DNA from 4 places in the Cytobacillus spartinae genome. Region 1 is predicted to be linked to each of the others. Evidence: riboswitches for the same ligand, from Rfam matches in the RefSeq annotation. Region 1 holds a riboswitch; each other region holds the start of a gene.
What was found. Region 1 has a riboswitch for cyclic di-GMP ahead of ACFYKX_RS03160 (DUF192 domain-containing protein). Riboswitches for the same ligand answer to the same signal wherever they lie in the genome.
Positions count from the first base shown of each region.

Region 2: it holds a riboswitch for cyclic di-GMP, as region 1 does, so the genes downstream of both, ACFYKX_RS14040 (anti-repressor SinI family protein) here and ACFYKX_RS03160 (DUF192 domain-containing protein) in region 1, are expected to answer to the same signal.
Region 3: it holds a riboswitch for cyclic di-GMP, as region 1 does, so the genes downstream of both, ACFYKX_RS13615 (HD-GYP domain-containing protein) here and ACFYKX_RS03160 (DUF192 domain-containing protein) in region 1, are expected to answer to the same signal.
Region 4: it holds a riboswitch for cyclic di-GMP, as region 1 does, so the genes downstream of both, ACFYKX_RS25875 (hypothetical protein) here and ACFYKX_RS03160 (DUF192 domain-containing protein) in region 1, are expected to answer to the same signal.

Region 1 is NZ_JBIACK010000001.1:640,632-645,501, reverse strand. Features, by position in the region: gene ACFYKX_RS03170 (DUF6449 domain-containing protein) at 1-1,766, shown strand, start outside; gene ACFYKX_RS03165 (RNA polymerase sigma factor) at 1,803-2,336, shown strand; cyclic di-GMP riboswitch class I at 2,701-2,789, shown strand; gene ACFYKX_RS03160 (DUF192 domain-containing protein) at 2,857-3,252, shown strand; gene ACFYKX_RS03155 (Flp family type IVb pilin) at 3,249-3,428, shown strand; gene ACFYKX_RS03150 (A24 family peptidase) at 3,525-4,043, shown strand; gene ACFYKX_RS03145 (TadE/TadG family type IV pilus assembly protein) at 4,040-4,423, shown strand; gene ACFYKX_RS03140 (pilus assembly protein TadG-related protein) at 4,438-4,870, shown strand, end outside.
Region 2 is NZ_JBIACK010000006.1:176,797-181,666, forward strand. Features, by position in the region: gene ACFYKX_RS14030 (hypothetical protein) at 1-1,142, opposite strand, end outside; gene ACFYKX_RS14035 (hypothetical protein) at 1,399-2,082, shown strand; gene ACFYKX_RS14040 (anti-repressor SinI family protein) at 2,298-2,456, opposite strand; cyclic di-GMP riboswitch class I at 2,486-2,571, opposite strand; gene ACFYKX_RS14045 (CBS domain-containing protein) at 2,858-3,574, opposite strand; gene ACFYKX_RS14050 (hypothetical protein) at 3,641-4,759, opposite strand.
Region 3 is NZ_JBIACK010000006.1:77,773-82,642, reverse strand. Features, by position in the region: one part of gene ACFYKX_RS13625 (IS3 family transposase) at 1-284, opposite strand, end outside; gene ACFYKX_RS13620 (GNAT family N-acetyltransferase) at 734-1,243, shown strand; cyclic di-GMP riboswitch class I at 1,344-1,425, shown strand; gene ACFYKX_RS13615 (HD-GYP domain-containing protein) at 1,505-2,503, shown strand; gene ACFYKX_RS13610 (S41 family peptidase) at 2,672-4,126, shown strand; gene ACFYKX_RS13605 (PDZ domain-containing protein) at 4,667-4,870, shown strand, end outside.
Region 4 is NZ_JBIACK010000022.1:35,278-40,147, forward strand. Features, by position in the region: gene ACFYKX_RS25870 (TrlF family AAA-like ATPase) at 1-2,530, shown strand, start outside; cyclic di-GMP riboswitch class I at 2,651-2,733, shown strand; gene ACFYKX_RS25875 (hypothetical protein) at 2,808-4,870, shown strand, end outside.

The sequences.
Region 1 (4,870 bases):
CTGTCTTGTTAGCAGTGTTTCTTTTCCGCTATTTACAAGTAAAACAAAGCTCAGATTTATACCATAGTTTACCCATCAAAAGAACACATATTTTCCATCAATATACATTAATTGGTTTATTGTTTCTGATCATCCCAGTTATTGCAACGGCCATCATTGTTCATTTTCAACATATAACATGGGATTTACAACCGTATTTTTCAGTAGGGGATATCTACTACTGGGCTGGGATTATGATCCTCATTAACATCATTGTTTATATGGGTGCTGTATTTATTGGGATGGTTACTGGTTTATCCATTGTACATGGCGCACTAACCTATATTTTCTTATTGCTACCATTAGGATTGCTTGTGTTAATCACTGCTAACTTACAGTACTTTTTGTATGGATTCCCACAAGACTACTTTTTAAATAGCAAGATGGAGTACTTCTCACCATTAGTTATTACTGAGCAATTAAATCATCAAAAAGTAGAGCCATTGGTCATTTGGCTGTATCTTATGGTTTCTATCGTCCTTTATGGATTATCTGTATTTCTATATAAAAAGAGAAAGCTTGAAGCTGTATCCCAGGCGCTTGTTTTTCCAATTTTACAACCTATTTTTAAATTTGGAACAACTTTTTGCTCCGCATTTTTAGTGGCATTATATCTTGGTGAAACACAAAATCAGTCTTTCGCTTGGTTAATAGCAGGGTACATTATTGGGTCATTTATTGGATATATCGTTGCTGAAATGGTCCTGCAAAAAACATGGAGAGTTTTTGGTAGTTTTAAAAGTTACTTCATTTATGTGGGTGCGTTAGCTATCATTCTTGTTGCTTTACACCTTGATGTTACGAAATACGAAGATAAAGTACCTGAACGATCAGAAATAAAAAGCGTTCACTTAAGTGAACATGCCTATTATTACTACAGTTCGGACTACCAAATCGATAAATTATCACTAGAAGAAGATCAAAACATCAAATTTGTCCAAGAATTTCATAAAGCAATCATTTCTAATAAAAATGATGTAGAAAATGAGTCGAGAAATGGAAGAGCATTTTTTGCTTATGAGCTTGAGAACGGCAAAAATCTCGTTCGTGAATATTATATTAACAAAGAATTATACAAAGAATTTATCAAGCCTATTCACGAGTCCATTGAGTATAAAGAAGCAAACAATGAGATTTTTCGCCTGAAAGAAGATGTTGAATTTATCAGCTTTAACCCTGCAGGTCCAACTGGTCGACATGCGGTTATTTCAGAACCAGAAGATATTAATGAAGTAATATCGATCTTAAAGGATGAAATCTACGCAGCATCTTATGATGAGATGTACAACAATAAAGGCTTCCAATCTCATATTTCTATGAAAATTGATGACCAACATGGAATGGACATCCTGTTTAAGCCTTCCTATAAAAAGTTAGAAGCTTGGCTGAAAGAAAAGGGATTGGCTGAAAAGGCAATGGTCGTTGAAGAGGACATTTCACATGCCTTAGTAGTAGAGGTAAGTAAACTAGAAATGGATAAGCCTGAGTACGCTTACTCCAATGAAGAGATTTTTAACAAAATGATGAAAAGCTCGGATGTGTTAGAGCTTAAGGATAGAAATGAATTGCAAATTGCTATGGATCAATCCATTGACTACTACATGGTAGAAAATGAAAGAAAAAAGAGGTATTTAGTCGCATTCTATTTTAAAAACGAAAACTACCCAGTTATACGCTCATTTGAAGATGAGTTTGCACCTGATTTTGTAAAACAATTTTTTCAATAAAATATAAAGAAAAGGTTTAGAAGGGAGGGAGCAGGTTTGGCTGAAAATCGTATGACTATGGATATAGAAGAAATTTGTTCATTGTATAGTCAACGTCTGTTTCATGTTGCTTATAGTATAACAAGAGATCACCATCATGCTCAGGACGTGGTTCAAGATACGTTTATTAAAGCGTATCAAAAATTAGATACTCTGGAGGATCACAGCAAAGTTGGAGCTTGGCTATCATCAATCGCTACTAGAACGGCCATCGATTATGTAAGAAAAGAAAAGCGTAAGAGTGAAGTTTTCTTAGAAAATTCTATAGTAGAATCAAATCAGCTACATTTTAGTTCAAGCCAGGATGTTGAAAAAGAGGTCGAATTAGCGCTTTTTGAGGAAGAAATACAGCATGTAATTAACAACTTATCTACGGACCAGAAAAATGTCTTCCTGCTCAAAATAAAGGCCGGACTAAAGGAAAAAGAAATCGCGGAAAAACTTAAGCTTAAACAAGGTACGGTAAAAACCAATTTATATCGAGCAAAGAGACATTTAAAGTCAATGATGGTGGAGAGGAGTTTGGCATAATATATTTAGAGATCAACTCGATGAGAGTTGGTCTTTTTAATATGTTCATTCTTCCAATATTTGAGAGATAGTATGTTTGTCCCAGAGGAAATAAAGTCAATTTTTTAACAAATAGAGCTTTGGTTATACCCATTTAAAAGGTTAATAAAAACGTCATATTTCGCAGAATATATACATCTATTAGCACTAGTTTTTTTAAAAAACCAGGAAATATTACAGGGGTCACTCTGTCTTAATAGGACTATAGAAGTATATATTTGCTGAATTTTCTAAAAATAAATAAGTCAAAAGCCGGATTGTCGATTTGTGTTGGTAAATTTATCATTTAGTTAAGAGATCAGTCGGATAAATAAAAAAAGCTGAATCTCGATAAAGGCAAAACTGATGAAAGTCAGTGACGCAAAGCTACAGGGGCTAAGGTGCAATCTAGCACTAGGCCAGCCAGTTACCGAAAGATTTAGGGAGTAGTCTGTCTACTTTTCACTAAACCCCCTTTCGGTAAAGGCAGGGGTTATTTTTGTTGGAGAAAAGAGGTGAAAAAGTAATGAGACTAATGAACCTGGTGAACGATCAGCAAATCGCGAATCGCGTAGGACAAGCATACAGCTTCCACAAGAGGCTAGTCGGGCTAATGTTTACAAAATCGCTAGCACCAGGGAATGGTCTACATATTAAACCCTGCCGTTCCATTCATACTTTCTTTATGAATTACCCAATTGATGTGTTGTTTTTATCTGAAGAAAATGAAGTGATCGCATGCTTCGAACATTTTTCACCGCGAAAGATCGGAAAAGTAATCCACCGTGCAAGTTCTGTAGTAGAACTTCCAGCAGGAACGATTGAGAAAACAAACACCAAAGTAGGACATAAAGTGCAATTCAAAAAAAATGATGAAAAGGGAGCGAATTTAACATGATGAACAAATTAAAAGGACTAGTAGTAGAAGAGCAAGGTCAAGGGATGACTGAGTACGGATTAGTATTAGGAGTTATTGCAGTTGGTGTGGTAGCTACACTAGTTTTATTAAAAGAACAAATTCAGGCAATGTTTGATGAAGTATTGACTAGCGTCTCAACACGTGACGATTCATAAAAAATAGAAGAAGGTCTTGCGTTAATTAACGTAAGGCCTTTTTTAAAAGGTAGAATGCATTCACAGTGAGATTCTCTTATAAAGTGAGGGATCCTTATGATTTTTGATAGCTTGTTAATCCTCGTATTACTCATTTGTCTGATAACGGACATCAAATCTAGAAAAATATATAATAAGGTCATTTTTCCAGCTCTAATAGTAGCAATAATCTTACACGCCTTTGCCCCATTTGGTTCAGGGATCTTATTTTCTTTAACAGGCTTTGGGGTGGGTTTAGCCCTATTGTTAATTCCCTATTTAATGGGTGGAATGGGTGCTGGAGACGTGAAGCTTTTAGCTCTAGTCGGGGCTTTAAAAGGAGCTATGTTTGTAATGACCACTGGCATTTACATGGCAATAATAGGAGCCCTTATTGCACTATTCGTTATCATGTTTAGAAAAGGTGCTCTAAGACGTCTTAAATCGATTGTATATACTGTTTCCAGTTACAAACATGGGATTAAGATACCACTTGCTCTAGATAAAGATGCACTACAAACAACTTATCCTTATGGTGTAGCAATTGCTGGTGGAGCATTCATGAGTTTACTAGCAAAAGGGTGGTTGATTTTATGATAAAAGACGAAAAAGGTCAGTCCCTAGTAGAAATGGCACTTTTACTACCATTATTGTTACTATTGTTGACTGGTATTTTTGACTTTGGGAGAATTTTATACTCTTATACGCATCTTCATTTAGCAACACAAGAAACGGTTCGGTTAGGTGGTTTAGGGAAAAATGATGCTGAAATCTCTGAGTTTGCTAGAAATTATATTCACTTAGGAAACCCTAACTTACTACAGATAACCATCTCTCCAAACGACACAAATCGTCAGTCTGGTGAATATATGACAGTGACATTGGATTACCCAGTTGATATCATCACTCCGTTTGTTTCAACTTTTTTTCCTACTCCTTTTATATTGTCTACCGAATCTACGATAAGAGTGGAATGAGAGGAGTTTTACACATGAAGAAACTCTTAAGGCAATTGATTCGAAGAGAAGAAGGGAACGTTATCTTACTAGTGTCTTTGTCATTTATGGGCTTATTAGTGATGGTAGGTCTTGTAATTGATGGCGGGACCATGTATATGACAAAAAGCCATTTGCAAAAAACAGCCAATGCAGCTGTTTTATCTGGCGCACAAGAGTTAACTAACCGAGAAGATTCGGTTAGAGAGGTAGTAACTGAGGTGCTAAAATCTCATCAGGAAGAAACAAGTATACAGGAACTTTCCATCACGATGGGGAAGCGTGTAGAAATAGAGTTAAAGAAGACAGTACCTCTTTCATTTTCGAAGTTATTCGGCTTTAATAGTTTAGATGTACATAGCAATGCGGCTGCTGAACTGCGTGTAATGGCTAGAGCAATAGGTGCAGCACCACTCGGTATAGATGATT
Region 2 (4,870 bases), on a different contig from region 1:
AAGCTCTTAACTTTAACACCAGATTCTGCAACTAGGTTAGATCCGTTAGCATCATTTACAACGACGCTGTCCGCTTCAACACCTTTTAGGTATAAGCTGTGGTCAGCGATGTCTTCTACGATAATGTTTCCGCCTACGTTATTTACTTTATTCACTTTAATATTTTCAAGAGAGACTGTTCCAGCACCAGCAGGTGATCCTAGTACTACTAAGTTTCCATTGATAGAAAAGTTCTGTAACTTGATATGTTCGTCTTTTCCAGCATAAATGTAAACTGATTTCTCAACTGTTTCACTACCTGTTTCAGGGCCAAATTCAGTCGTCTCAGTTTTAGAATTTGCAAAGTAAAGAGTTCCCTTTTTCTCAAAAGCTTCTTCAGCAGCGTCAAGTTTAGACATAGCACTTACGAATAACTTGTCTGAAACATCAGCACCGTTGTTTGCAGCTTCATTTACTAAGTATTCAACGTTTCCTAAATAACCAGCTGCTTGGTCCACATTATTATCTTTTAACGCTTTTGCAGCACGATCAATTTGCATTTTGATAGAAACTGGATATAATAGTTCCTTCTGAAGGTCCTCAGCTGTTTCTTTATAGAAATCTCTAAACTCTTCACGAGTTGTTACACCATATACACGGTCAAGCATAAATGAATTCTTCTTAATTTCCCATGAAACTTCATGGTATAATTTTTCCGTTTGATCATCCATTTGACCTTTGTCAAACTTAGCTTTAAGCTCAACGTATTTCTTTTGAATTTTCAATCCTGAAGATACAGCATCAATGTAAGCAACTGAACGTTTTAAGTATGTAGAAACGTTAGCGTCTAATCTAGCTTGTAGAACTTCTTTTTCTTTACCTTTTAATGTAGATACAAGTTTTGTAGCATCTGCTAAAGCTTTCTTTGTATCATTATGTAATTTCATATTTGGATATCCTACTAGGTTGTTAGGATATACATTCTTACGGTGCTCGATTGAAACTTCCCATTTTAACGCACCAGCAAGTTTTTCAGCTTTTACAACCGCTTTTTCTGCTTCTGTTACAGATGCCGCATCTGCAGAGTTTGATACAGCAAACACAGATGATGCAACAGCAGCAGCCATTACAGTTTTAGTAAGAATACGTTTTTTCTTAGTCATTTTGACACTCCTTTTGTTTAATAATGGCAAATAATTATATAAAAATATTATTTGTATAACACAAACATACATAGATAAATATTACCATCTTAGGTCTTTTTACACAATATTTTTTAAAAAATTTACCATTTTTGTCGTATTTTAATATTATCTGCTGATTTTCACATACAATTTTGTTGAATCTTGTAATCTAGTAATGACAGGACTAAAAAATACGTGGTAACATTAATTTACATTGGAAGAAAAGAGGATTAAAATGAAGCGGCTTGGACTTTTCAGTATAATAATATTAGTCATAGTAGTAATTTTTATTGGCAACTATACATGGAACAAAAAAGTAGAAACGACTGTAAAAAAAGCAGAGGAAGTAATAAATAATCCAACGAAAAAACAGACAAATGATAGTAGTAGCGCAAATTTCTCAAGTTCATCGAAAAATGAAGATGCTGAAGCCCAAGTAAACGATGAAAGTGGCGAAGAGGCAGGAGATAGTACTGTTTCTACCAAAAATCAAGATGGTTCAACTAAACAAAATTCAACACAATCTGGATCTACTAATACTAGCAATAGTAGCGAATCAAGTTCAACAGAAGAGGATAAGCCTAAAAGCGTAGACGAGATTAAAGCTAAATATAACGCTCTCTTTACAGAATTAGAAGTTCAAGAAACGAGTAAAGTTGATCAGCTGGTAGTAGAGGCAAAAGCAGAGTTTGTTAGTAACAAGTTGCCTAAAGGTGACCTAATTGCGAAGTATCAAGAGGTTGCAAATCTAATGGAACAAAATGCTGATAGAACTTTTAATATTATCTATCAACAGCTCGAGTATGATTTAGAGATAAATGGTCATAGCCTAAATGAAGCACAAGAGTTTCGCCAAACCTATAATGCAAAAAAACAAGAAAGACTATCCCGAGTAGTCAATCAACTTAAAGATTTTTAATTGCACTAGTGACTTAATCCTAGAACACAAGCACAATTACAAAATATTGATAAGGCTTCCACATTATCTTCACCTCTATTTCTGGAAATTGAATGAAGCATAAAGAATAAGCTTCATCGAGAAAAGCCAAAAAGAGATATCGTAAAAAATCTATTAAAAACAGGAGAGCAAATGCTCTCCTTACTTTAATTACATTTATATGTTTTCTTAGATGGCTAAATCACTGCACGACATTCATATGAAGAATTGGAAAATTCCACGTCACCCCTTTTCTCCAGGAATTCTCTAATCTCATTCATGTCAATGCCCATTGTTTTTGCTTCCTTAATCAGTTGGATCCACTCCGAGTCAAGCTTTTCGTTCACTTTTCTCATTATTCTCCCCCTAAAATACTTTTCGTATTCCAGGCAACCCAGCCATCCTAGTACCCCTTACCTTAGACCTGTGGTTTTGCGTCCTCACTTTTCAATGAGTTTGCCTTTTACTGTCTAATATTATAATTAGTAGTTCACAGGGATATTTTACTATTAACATGTTGCAAAACTTGTCACTTTGCGAAAAGATACATAATTTTCTAAATATTTTTTCCCTTAAAAAGCGACAATTTTTACGGAATCCTTTAGAATACGGTTTATGAAATATTTAATAGTTGTTGTGAATCGAGGGGCTAGGAAGGGGAAAGAAGTACCTAGCCCCCTTATATACAACAAAAACCAAGTGTTATTTTTTAAAAAACTCACACCAAAAATTAGAACCTTCAAGTATATTAAAACTTCTACTCAACTGTATAATCTATTTCTATAAGATCCCATGCAGTAATTAACCCTAGTGGAGCTTCATGTTTTTTTCCGTTTTCCGTAATTATGACTGCTTCTAATTCTTTTTTATCCTTATGTGCATTTTCAAATATTTCTTCAACTTCAAAGATATTAATTGATTTTGGAACAAATGCAATTGGATGCTCTACTTCGTACTCTAAAATATCTGAAACCTTTATACAATCAAGCTTGACTATATTCTCTGCTACATTAATAGCCATCCATTTGACAATTGCTCCTGTCGTGAGGAGCCCAATACACTCCTTGTTTCGATAGATTGGGTATTGCGAGTAAGAATGCTCTTTAATACCCTGAATGACCTTTAAGATACTATCTTCATAGTTATAGAAAATAACTTCTTTTGTTGCAATAGATGTCGCATAATTAGGTCCGTTAAGTACCCTTGCAATTTTTTCAATATGTTCTACCACTTTAATGTTTGGTTCCGCTATGTAATATCCAATATCAACCTTATCATGAACAATTGCATTCCTTAACTTTGCATATTGCTCAAGGTCACTTTTATACGTTTCAATTGCTTGGTGATGCTTCGCACCAACCTTTACTAGCACGGAAAAACGGTCATCTCTAATCTTCACTATTTTCTTTAATGCGTCATGTATTTGATTAAAACTTACCTCAAATCTTTCTGATAATAGCTGTTCCGTAATCATGTGAGTCCCCTCTTTATCTTCTTATAATTTCTCTTACCTCTTTATGAACAATTCTACATGGCTCACCTAGATTTTCTCTTCCAATTCCCCTTCTTCATTAACAGGGATAATACTTCTTTTTACTAACATAAGACTATCTTCTTTAGTCTTTTTATATTCTAGTTCTACTATATAAGAAGGGAGATCAAACGCAGAAAACATTAAGGCAATTTCATAACCCTTATCTTCTTTAGATAGCCAATCTGGTTTTACAGGGAGATGTACCGCAAGCCCTTTCCCATGTTGTTCCCATTCTTTTACAAAACCATTGAACTGACTTTCTTCAAAGTTAATGATTGTTCTTGTTAGATGGATTCCTCCATTATATAATTCTTTTCTCCTTCCTTGTTTTACCAACCTAATGATTCTAACATTTATATGATTTACAGGGATCTCAATAAATAACGTTAGAGTTTGTCCCTCAGAATAGTAGTTACCTTTCAACATGTTAGTAGGAGATGTTTGGTATGCCTGTCCCTCAAGTTCTGGGAAGTAGCCTATAAAGGCTAGGTGTGTGGACATCGGTAAAAACTGTGTAGCAAGGAGATCTTCTTCTTTATGTGCGTCTAACATATTTGATAACTTAGGTAAATCACTGATTCTATCAATATGACTAATTTGTCTAAGAATATTAAAAAAGTATAATAATATGATTATGGCTAAAATAGTGGAGATAATGATTAAAAACCCTTCTAAACCGAGCTCTACAACCAAACCTACATAAACGGACCAAATTAAGCATACAAAGAGGATTGTAAATAAACTTACTTTTGTCACAATATGGGTGAATAAGTCTGTTCCGCCTCTAATTTTACGAAATTGTCGGATATGCTGCGTCATCCTCTTAATCGTATTCTCTGTATTAATTCCTTCAAATGGAAGGTTAACCATGTCCCAGTATAATTCTCTCGTTTTCTCTAAACGATGTTGAAAACTCAAAGATATAAAGATAGATAAAAGACCTACCAGGGAGAGCACTCCTGCAGTGATACCAAATAAGATGGTAGCTGTTCGATCCTTATTAATAATACCTACATGAAAGGGCATATCTATAAAAGAAAAATTCCAAAATTGAATAGAAGCTCCTCCTAGTAATATGAAGGCAAAAAATGTGCCTAGGTATTTCTCTATATGTTTTTTAAACAACGCTTTAACCTCCAATATATGTAGACCATTCTTTCCCAACATTAACTCTCCCGAGATTCACATTTTTACTCATCTTCTCTCATAGTAATCCAAATCGTAACAATTTGTCTT
Region 3 (4,870 bases), on a different contig from region 1:
CTTCCTTTCCCTCGGCGTTCCGTGAGGAAGCCTTCTTCTCCAAACCTTTCAAAAGTTTCCCTCCATCTTGAAAGACAACGTTTAGGTTGATCTTTGCCTATTATCTCAAGGTTGAACCCATTTTCAATAAAGATTTGGGAAGGACCTTTCCCTAATTTATATTCTTGTACTGCTTTTATCTTAAATTCAGCTTTGTAAGAAATAGATTTATCAGATGCATTGATTATATTTGGATTCTTCTCTAGTTCTTTAATTTGAAATTCTGTATATATATTCTTGGCCATGATAATCCCCCGTTTTACGTATGAATTCATTATAAACGGGATTTTCTAATTAGATATAAAAAACCCCGAATAAGGGGCACCTTTTTTAATGGTGTCCGTTATTCGGGGTATAGTTCATTAATTCAGCTTAAGTCGTTTTTTGTGGCGGAGTGGTCCCTATTTTGTCGAATAATCGATAAATCCTAAAATTAGAAGAAAAATCATGATATTCGAAGAAAAAATTAAATTTCGATTGATAAAGAACAATTTTCAACGAATAATTAAAAGTTTGATGTTTATTACGAACTTATTTCATAAATCTAGCAACTTAATTTCAAACAAAATAAAAACCCACACTAAAAAAGTACGGGTTTGGGCATACTTCAAGCCTCATCTTACAATTTTTTAAGATATAAGTCTATGAATTATTTTTTTCTCCCCTATAATGAGACTTCAGAGGAGATGATAGCATGTTTACGATTAAAACAAATCGACTTGGATTTTTGCCGATGACAGCTGAGTCCATTGAAGCAGCTTTGAGCGGTCCTGCGGAATTTGAACATACTAGTCAGGTTAAAATACCAGAAGACTTTGTAAACAGCATTTATAGAGACCGCGTTTTTCCCATCAGGCTACAAAAGATAACAGCTAACCCCAAACTTATCCCGTGGTATGGATTCATCGTTGAACTCGAATCAAATACAGTAGTAGGTACAATAGGCTTTAAATCCTTACCAAATGAAAATGGACTAGTTGAGATAGGTTATGGAATCCACCATACATTCAGCGGAAAAGGGTATGCAACGGAGATGGCTAAAGGGTTAATTAGCTGGGCTTTCAAACAGCCAGGTGTTAAAGGTATAACTGCAACAGACGTACAAAAAGATAACTTTGCATCTATAAAAATATTAGAAAAACTCGGAATGACCGTAACGAATCAAAAAGTGACATCCATTGATTTTATACTCTATAAAGAATAGGAATCAATTCCTACAAATTTTGACAAAGTTTTTATTACTTTAAAGCATAATTTCGTGTAAAATTAAACTATTCGAGTTACTAAATGTTTTAAATTTATATATAGGACAAAGGCAAACCTATCGAAAGGTAGGGACGCAAAGCCACGGGTCTAAGGTTTTTCTATGATCGCCGGGTTACCGAAACAGATGGATTCTTAAACTTTCCTCCTCCTTTTTCGGGAGGATTTTATATTTTCACTGTAAAAGAAAGAAGGTATAACAATGAGAATGATTCATATCGACTCATATGATTATGATACGATGCAGCTGGCAAAGCCTGTATATGATTCGAGACGAAGAATCTTATTAGCAGCAGGTCGGTCCATTCATCCTACATACTTACAAAAGATAAAAGAATTGAATATTCGGAGCTTAATTGTTGAAGATGCTGAATCAGCAGGGATTACGCTTGATGAGATGTTAGACATGCCAACTTGGATGGACGCTATTAAACTTGTAGAAGAAGTGTACACCGAGGTAAAAAGAAACAAAAGCATCTCTCAGATTACGGTCAAGCGTATTCAAGAGTTTGTGGGCAAACTTCTGATGGAGGTACGAAATCGTCCGATTATTGTCCTTATTCCATCGACGGCACTAACCCCTGAATTGATTCCATATGCACATGCTGTAAATGTTGCTCTTTTATCGGTTCAAGTCGGAACAAAATTGAACTATAATATGATTCAACTAAGAGATTTAGCGATTGGGGCCCTTTTACATGATATCGGTAAGGTGATTGGAAATGAGGAAAATCATCCAACAGAAGGGTTTGAGCTTTTACGAAAAACGAGAGAATTAAAGGTTCTCACGACACATGTTGCCTTTCAACATCATGAGTCATTAGACGGAAGTGGATATCCGAGAAGAATTAGAGGCGAAGAATTCCTTGAAGTTGGCCAGATCGGTGGAATTGCTAATCTTTATGAAAATCTAATTTCAAAGGAAAAATACCCTCCTCATTTGGCAATGGAAATGATTATGACGAAGTCTGAAAATACGTATAGTCATGCTGTTGTACAGGCGTTTTGTAATGGGGTTCCCACTTATCCACCGGGTACAAAAGTTAAGCTCAATAACGGACAAGTAGGCATTGTTTATAAAATTGACCAAAACCTACATAGACCAACTGTCCGCATACTATCAACCATGGAAGAAATCTCACTTGCTGATCAACCGACACTAATGATTCAGGAAGTAGACCAATCAATTGAAACTGTGTAGAAACTTAATTTTCCTCATAACTCGTCCCATGCAATCATATAGTAGACTAACAAAGACATCCCACCTTTGGAGATGTCTTTTTAAATAAATCGGTTGCTACATACGCAAAAATTAGAGAATGGTAGGATAGAAACAAAAGCATTGGCCGAACGAACGAGGGGGAAAATCATGAATCGGAAATGGATCGCTCTTTTAATGACAGGCTCTCTGTTAACAGGAGCAGGTGGGACATATACGTATATGAAGTGGAATATGGACGAGGAAACTCGTTCTCAGCTAGAAGAACATACAGAGGATCAGAATGTGGGTTCTTCAGAGAATATTAATCTAGAAGATTTAGATAAGGTTGGCAAAGCATATGAACTTATTTTAAGCAGCTATGTGGAACAGGTGGAGCAAGAGAAGCTTGTTGAAGGTGCCATTCAAGGGATGCTCTCTACTCTTGAAGATCCGTATTCTGTTTATATGGATAAGGAAACGGCCAAGCAATTTAATGAAACATTGGAATCTTCTTTTGAGGGCATCGGAGCAGAGGTAAGTACGGTGGATGGAAAAATTATTATTGTTGCGCCGTTCAAGGATTCTCCTGCAGAAAAGGCAGGGCTTAAGCCGAATGATGAAATTTTATCCGTAGATGGCGAAAGCGTTGAAGGGCTTGATTTATATGAAGCGACACTTAAAATTCGTGGAGAAAAGGGAACGAAGGTAAAGCTAGAAATTGCTCGTAAAGGCTTGTCCGATCCTCTGACCATTGAAGTAAAAAGAGATGAAATTCCTCAAATTACCGTGTACAGTGATCTTAAAAAGCAAAGCGGCAAAAATATCGGATATTTAGAGATTACTTCCTTCTCTGAAGAAACAGCTAAAGAGTTTAAAACCGAACTCAAACGCTTAGAGAAAAAGGGAATGGATGGGTTAATAATTGATGTTCGTGGAAATCCGGGCGGGCTTTTATCCAGTGTTGAAGAAATTTTAAAGGAGTTTGTATCCAAAGAAAAACCGTATGTACAAATTCAAAAACGAAATGGCGAGAAGATGCGTTATTTCTCCAATCTTGAAAAAGACAAAGAGTATCCTGTTGCGGTTCTCATTGACCAAGGAAGTGCATCGGCATCTGAGATCTTGGCTGGTGCGTTAAAAGAAGCGGAAGGATTCAAACTGATTGGGGAAAGAACGTTTGGAAAAGGTACGGTTCAACAAGCAGTTCCTATGGGGGATGGAAGTAACATTAAGCTCACGCTTTTTAAATGGCTAACACCTGATGGCAACTGGATTCATAGAGAGGGAATCGAGCCAAATATGGAAGTAACTCAGCCTGCTATTTATCATACTCATCCTTTACAGATTGAAGAGCCATTGAAGAAGGATATGAATAATGAGCAGGTAATGAATGCCCAACAAATGCTTGATGGTCTAGGTTTAGCCCCTGGCCGCGAGGATGGATATTTTAGTGAGTCAACAGAAGTGGCAGTAAGAGCATTTCAACAGCAAAATGGTTTGAAAGTTACTGGGATGATTGATTCTAAAACTGCTGCTGCGTTAGAACAAGCTGTTATTCAAGAAATGAGAAAAGAACAAAATGATCTTCAACTACAGACGGCTATACGATATTTGTCGAGATAGTTCTCTACAACTCTCACATGTCTTTATTTAAGCGTTTATTTCATGTATAATGAACATATGATATGAAGAGAAGTGCGCGAACACTTCTCCAGCAACCTCACCGTAAGGGTGGTGGTTGTATAATAAGCTTTATTTTTTACTTAAACCACCCCTTTGCTTCCTACGGCGCGGGGTGGTTTTCTCGTTTTCTAGTATATTCTTCCGAAAAAAATAAGCACCTAATTCCCGTACTATTCCTCTCAAAATTTCTCGTAGAAATTCAAGAAATGTTTCCATCATTATCACCTCCTTCCCTCATTGGAAAGAAGACAACAACCAACCACCCTCACAATATTCAGTTGCAATTTCAGTTTATCACACTCTCTACCATGTCTTCTATAAAAATAAGAACATTTGTTCCTATTTACCTATAAAAAATAGTCTCCAAAATATTACAAAAATATTTATAATGCTTGTCACCTACTATATTTGGTAAAATAAAGGGTAATAGATATTTCGTTGAAATCTAGTAATAGATTCTGAGATAGAGGGTGACTTCAGATGGTGCAAGATTGGCTCATGCAGTTTTTAATCGGAACATTAAAAATATTGATTCATCCAGTATTCTACTGCCTGTTTTTTGCGGCGGCATTGATGGGTGTTGCGCGTGTAAAACGAGAGCGGAAGGACTTCCATGTAAGAGCAGAGAATGCTTACTTTGAATTAAGGCAGCTTCTCCCACTTGGTATCCTATTAGGATTAATC
Region 4 (4,870 bases), on a different contig from region 1:
TGCACGGGATAGGCCAATTAATACCCACGTTATTTTTTCACCAAATATTATAGAACATATAAATGATAAGTTTTTTAGAGAACTTAAATATGAATATGGTGGGAACACGTTTAGTTGTACAAATGATGATTTAATAGAATTAGGAAAAATGACTAAAACTAGGGATATTAGCGATCAGGAAGCACTAAAAGAAGGTATGAACCAATTTAAAATTTCTATTGATAGATTAAAAAATGTTTTTAGTCAAAATAAAAAGATCTTTGAGAATAACGTATTCACAATTGTTGCTAATAAATCTACTGATGGAGCTTCTGGTGTTAGAGAAAATTCTATGCAAATAGAACAGCGAAAAATTTATCAGTTCGCTGATGCTGTCTTTTCAAGTAGACCTGTAGATAGGGATTTTTTTCTTGGTAAAGCGTCAAATCATTCGAAAGAAAAAATAATAGAAAACTATGGCTCGCTGAAACCATGTATTCATGGTTCAGATGCACATAAAATAGAAAGAATATGTAAACCAGAATTGAATAGATATACATGGATCAAGTCGGATCCCACGTTTAATGGGTTATTACAGATTATTCACGAACCAGAAAAAAGAGTTACCATACAGGAAAATAACCCTGATTTAAAATCGGATTACAATATTATTAATTCAATTAAATTTCTTGATAGCAACGAGTTTACTTCTACAGAGATCAAGTTGAATTCTGGATTGAACACAATAATTGGAGGTAAATCTTCTGGTAAATCGCTACTTCTATACAAAATAGCACAAGCAATTTCTACAGATGAATTAGAAACTCGGATGATGGATGATAATTGGAAGAATCCATATTCATCCAGTTTTATAGAAGGTTTAAAATTTCAAGTTAACTGGAGAAATGGAGATTCTTCTAATAATTTTTCTGAAAGTAAAGGTAAAGTTACATATATTCCACAAATGTATATAAATTCTTTATCAGAGGAAACAGCTAATAAAGATCTACAGAAAAAGATTGTAGAAATTTTAATGCAAAATGAAGCTCATTCGAGGTTCTTCACAGAAAAACGAGAGCAAATAAAAAATTTCTCTAAAGAAATCAAATTTGATATTGGACGATTATTTGAGAAAATTCAGGATTTAATTACAAATGAAGAAAAAATCAAAAGTGAAGGAAATAAAGAGGCACTCCAAAAAGAATATGACAAACTTCAAAAACTGATAGATGAGAGAATTAAATCTTCCAACATATCACCAAAGGGTGAATTGGAAATGAAACAATTCGAAAACGAAAAGAAAGAAATTCAGAATTTAATCAGAGAAAATATTCAAAATAACGAAAAAGGCATAACTGCTTCAAGAGAATTAAATTCTTTGGTTTCATATTTTAATAGTAGTATAAAGGACTTATCTATAGGGTTACCTCATGAATATTTAGAGCTTACGGATAAGTTAAGTATTCAAGTAAATAAGGCTTTTGTGAATACGCTAAATGAATTTGATATTAAGAGTAAAGCATATTTAGAGTGGAAAAAACTTCAGGATGAAAAGATTGTGTCAATTGAAGAAAAGCTAAAGCCATATCAAGACAAATTAAAAGGTTTATCAGATATATCTCAGTATCAACAAAGTTTAAGTGAACAAGAAAAATTAATAAAGCAATTAGAGATATATGAGGGAACAAACAAGGAACTGAAGATTACTATTAACCAGATAAAAGAAGGGATATATTATACTTTTGAAAAATATTTAGAAATTCTATTAGAAATAAAGAACTATTTTGATGACAAAAATGAGTTCTCAAATTTGATTCTTAAAACTGATATTATCTTTGAAAATACGAAATTTGAGGAAAGCTTCTTATCGTTATTTAATAGGAGGGGAAAGATAAGTAACTTATTTCCAAATACAGAAGGTTTATTACTTTTTGATGAGAATGACCAATTTATATTTGAAATCGAGAATTATCTTGATAAATTGAAACATATTTGTGATTCGATTATAGAAACTGATGAGTCGAAATTAAAACTTCGAAAATCATTTACAAAACAAGATGCCGTAGAGCATTTGTTTAATACAGGACAGACAAAAATTGTTTTTGATTTCCTAAAGGACGGAGATAGTTTAAATCAAATGTCGCCGGGCAAACGAGGTTTAGTGCTTTTAGAGTTATTCTTAGAAATGAGTGATGAGAAGCACCCTATCTTGATTGATCAGCCAGAGGATAATCTAGATAACAGAACAATTAGCAAGGATCTTGTTGATATATTGAAGAGAAAAAAAGATACAAGACAAATCATAATTGTAACTCATAATGCAAATTTAGTAGTATTAACAGATTCGGAAAATGTAATCGTAGCAAATCAAGATGGCCAGCTTATAGAAAATGCCAATCATAGATTTGAATATTTGACTGGTGGAATAGAATGTGATTTTAAGGAACATGATATTAGAATCGACGGTAAAGGTATAAAAACACATGTTTGTGAAATACTTGAAGGTGGGAAAGAAGCCTTTGAAATACGGGAAAAGAAATATGGTTTTTAGTAGAAAATATATAATTCTCAATGCAGTAAAGGAAGCAATATTAGATGTTTATTTTTTACAGCCACTATCCAATTCATAATATTTATAGTAACATTTTAGTAGGAATTAATTACTATAAAATTTCAATAATGGCAAACTACTTGAAAAAGTAGGACGCAAAACTAAAGGGGCTAATTCTGTGGAAATGCCAGCCAGTTGCAATTAATAAATTGAAACGCCCTTTTCTATGGGCGTTATTTTTTTACTATAACGAAAATACAAGAATAGAGGGAATTACATGGTCGTCTCAGTTGTAAGTAATCAATTTTATCAAGGAGAAGTTTCGATATATGAATCTGGAGATGTGTTTAATTTTTCTAACAAATCTATTGTAGGGACAAAAAGTTTTTATATTACGAACCAAGGAAGAGTCTTTGCTCACGATACAGGGGGGATTTTTGGTGAGGAACAATGTAAAGTCTATATAGGAAATATAGAGATTTCATTTAATGAGAATAATATTACATTATCAAATAGGGAAGTCGGAGCATTTTCATTTAATGTAACCTTATCTGATCAGGAATTTATTAATGTTTACGAAAAACTTCCTCAAAATAAACTAGTGAGTAAGAGTAATAGTAAAATATATAGTATTTGTAAATATAGAATTGGAAATGGAAAATTTGGAGATTATTTTACCTTTACAGATAATATTAAAATAGAGAAAAACAAACTTAAATTTTCTAAAGATTATTATATTGATGAAATTCCTTTTTATCGTATTAAGAGCATTGAGGATAAGGGCAAGTATATTACAATCTGTGGGGTCTTTTCTTTAAGAAATTCAACTATATATGAATTAAAGCTATATACTTTTGATGAAAAGTTTAAAAAAGAGGTTATAAATAATGTGAAGAATTATAATCAGAATATATTTAATCTAGTTGGAGACGTTTCTGAAATCTTTATGACTAGTTTAACGGCGACTATTTCTGATAGATTTGTTACTGATAAAAGTATTGCAATTTGTTTTGACTCTAACACTATTTACCTAGTAGATGAACTTGAAAAGGAATGTTTAGTTACACTTAAAAGTTCTAAGGCAAAATCTTATTATAGTAAAATTGACAATAAAATAGTGTTTGAATATGAAAATACTATTTATCAGTTGAGTATCTATGACGGTAGTAGTCTTAAAGAATATTTAGAGAAAAACTATATAAAAAACAGTAATAAATTGTTATGTAGAATGGGTAAATTAAGTGGTGTTTTAGATGGTGAATCCTTTAAAGGTGAAGAAGTAAGCATCATTTCAGAAGATTCAAAGGTCAAGTTTTATTTGAAAAGTAATTTTAAACTTCTAAATACGTTAGATATTAAAAAAATGGAAGTTCAAATAGATAGCAATAATGTCTTTATGATATCTAGAAATCAAATAGCTTTATTGAAAGTATTTGTAAAAAGTCATATAAAAGAGTTTTTTGCACAACAGAACAGTAGTTCATATATATTTGGGTACACTTCCAAGGATGAACCATTCTTTATCAAACAAGATGAAGACAAAATTTTGTTATCACAAAGCCCTTCTACAATTCATTATAAATATTTTAATGAAGAAATTACTGACATATCTATAATAAATTATGGAGAAAAGGACTCAATCTTTTCGGAAATTCAAATTACAACAATAGATGATAAGAAAAATTTAGTTATTAATGTCCCAAACACAATAATAAAAGATTTAATCTATAAAACTTACTATTATTCGAAAAACAAGTCATTGGAAATGATACCAGCAGAACAGATGTATTTGAGTTATAGCCGCCAAGTTAATGATTATATACTCTTTCATTACTTTGGGCAGATTTTTGCAATGTATCATGGTTTTAAAGAAATACAGAAAAGTGAAAAGAATATTGATTTAAAGAATGGGAAAATCATAAATTATTTATATTATTCTATACAAGCACTAAAAAAACATTTTGATACTGTATCAATATACCTTCCCTCTACGTTGGCAAATGAGGATGCAAATATTCTAAGAGATCAGTCAGTACATATACCTTATAAGAGTTTACAGCGTAATTTAATGAGCTTAACTAGCCAAATTAATCGTTCATTAAATGAGATTGAAAATTCAATTGCATCAGTTTCTTTTGTTCTAATTCCAAGGGAAGATTATACAAAAATAATTGACAAGAGAACAAAAGATGGGTATAAATTAGCAACTGGTATGGGAGTATTAGGATTTATGGCTACAGCTTTAAGTGGTGGTCTTGCTGCACCTTTCTTTCTTAGTGGAATTTTAACAGGTATTAATACAAGGTATTCTGATTCTTATGCAAAAGAGCAAGAGAAGAT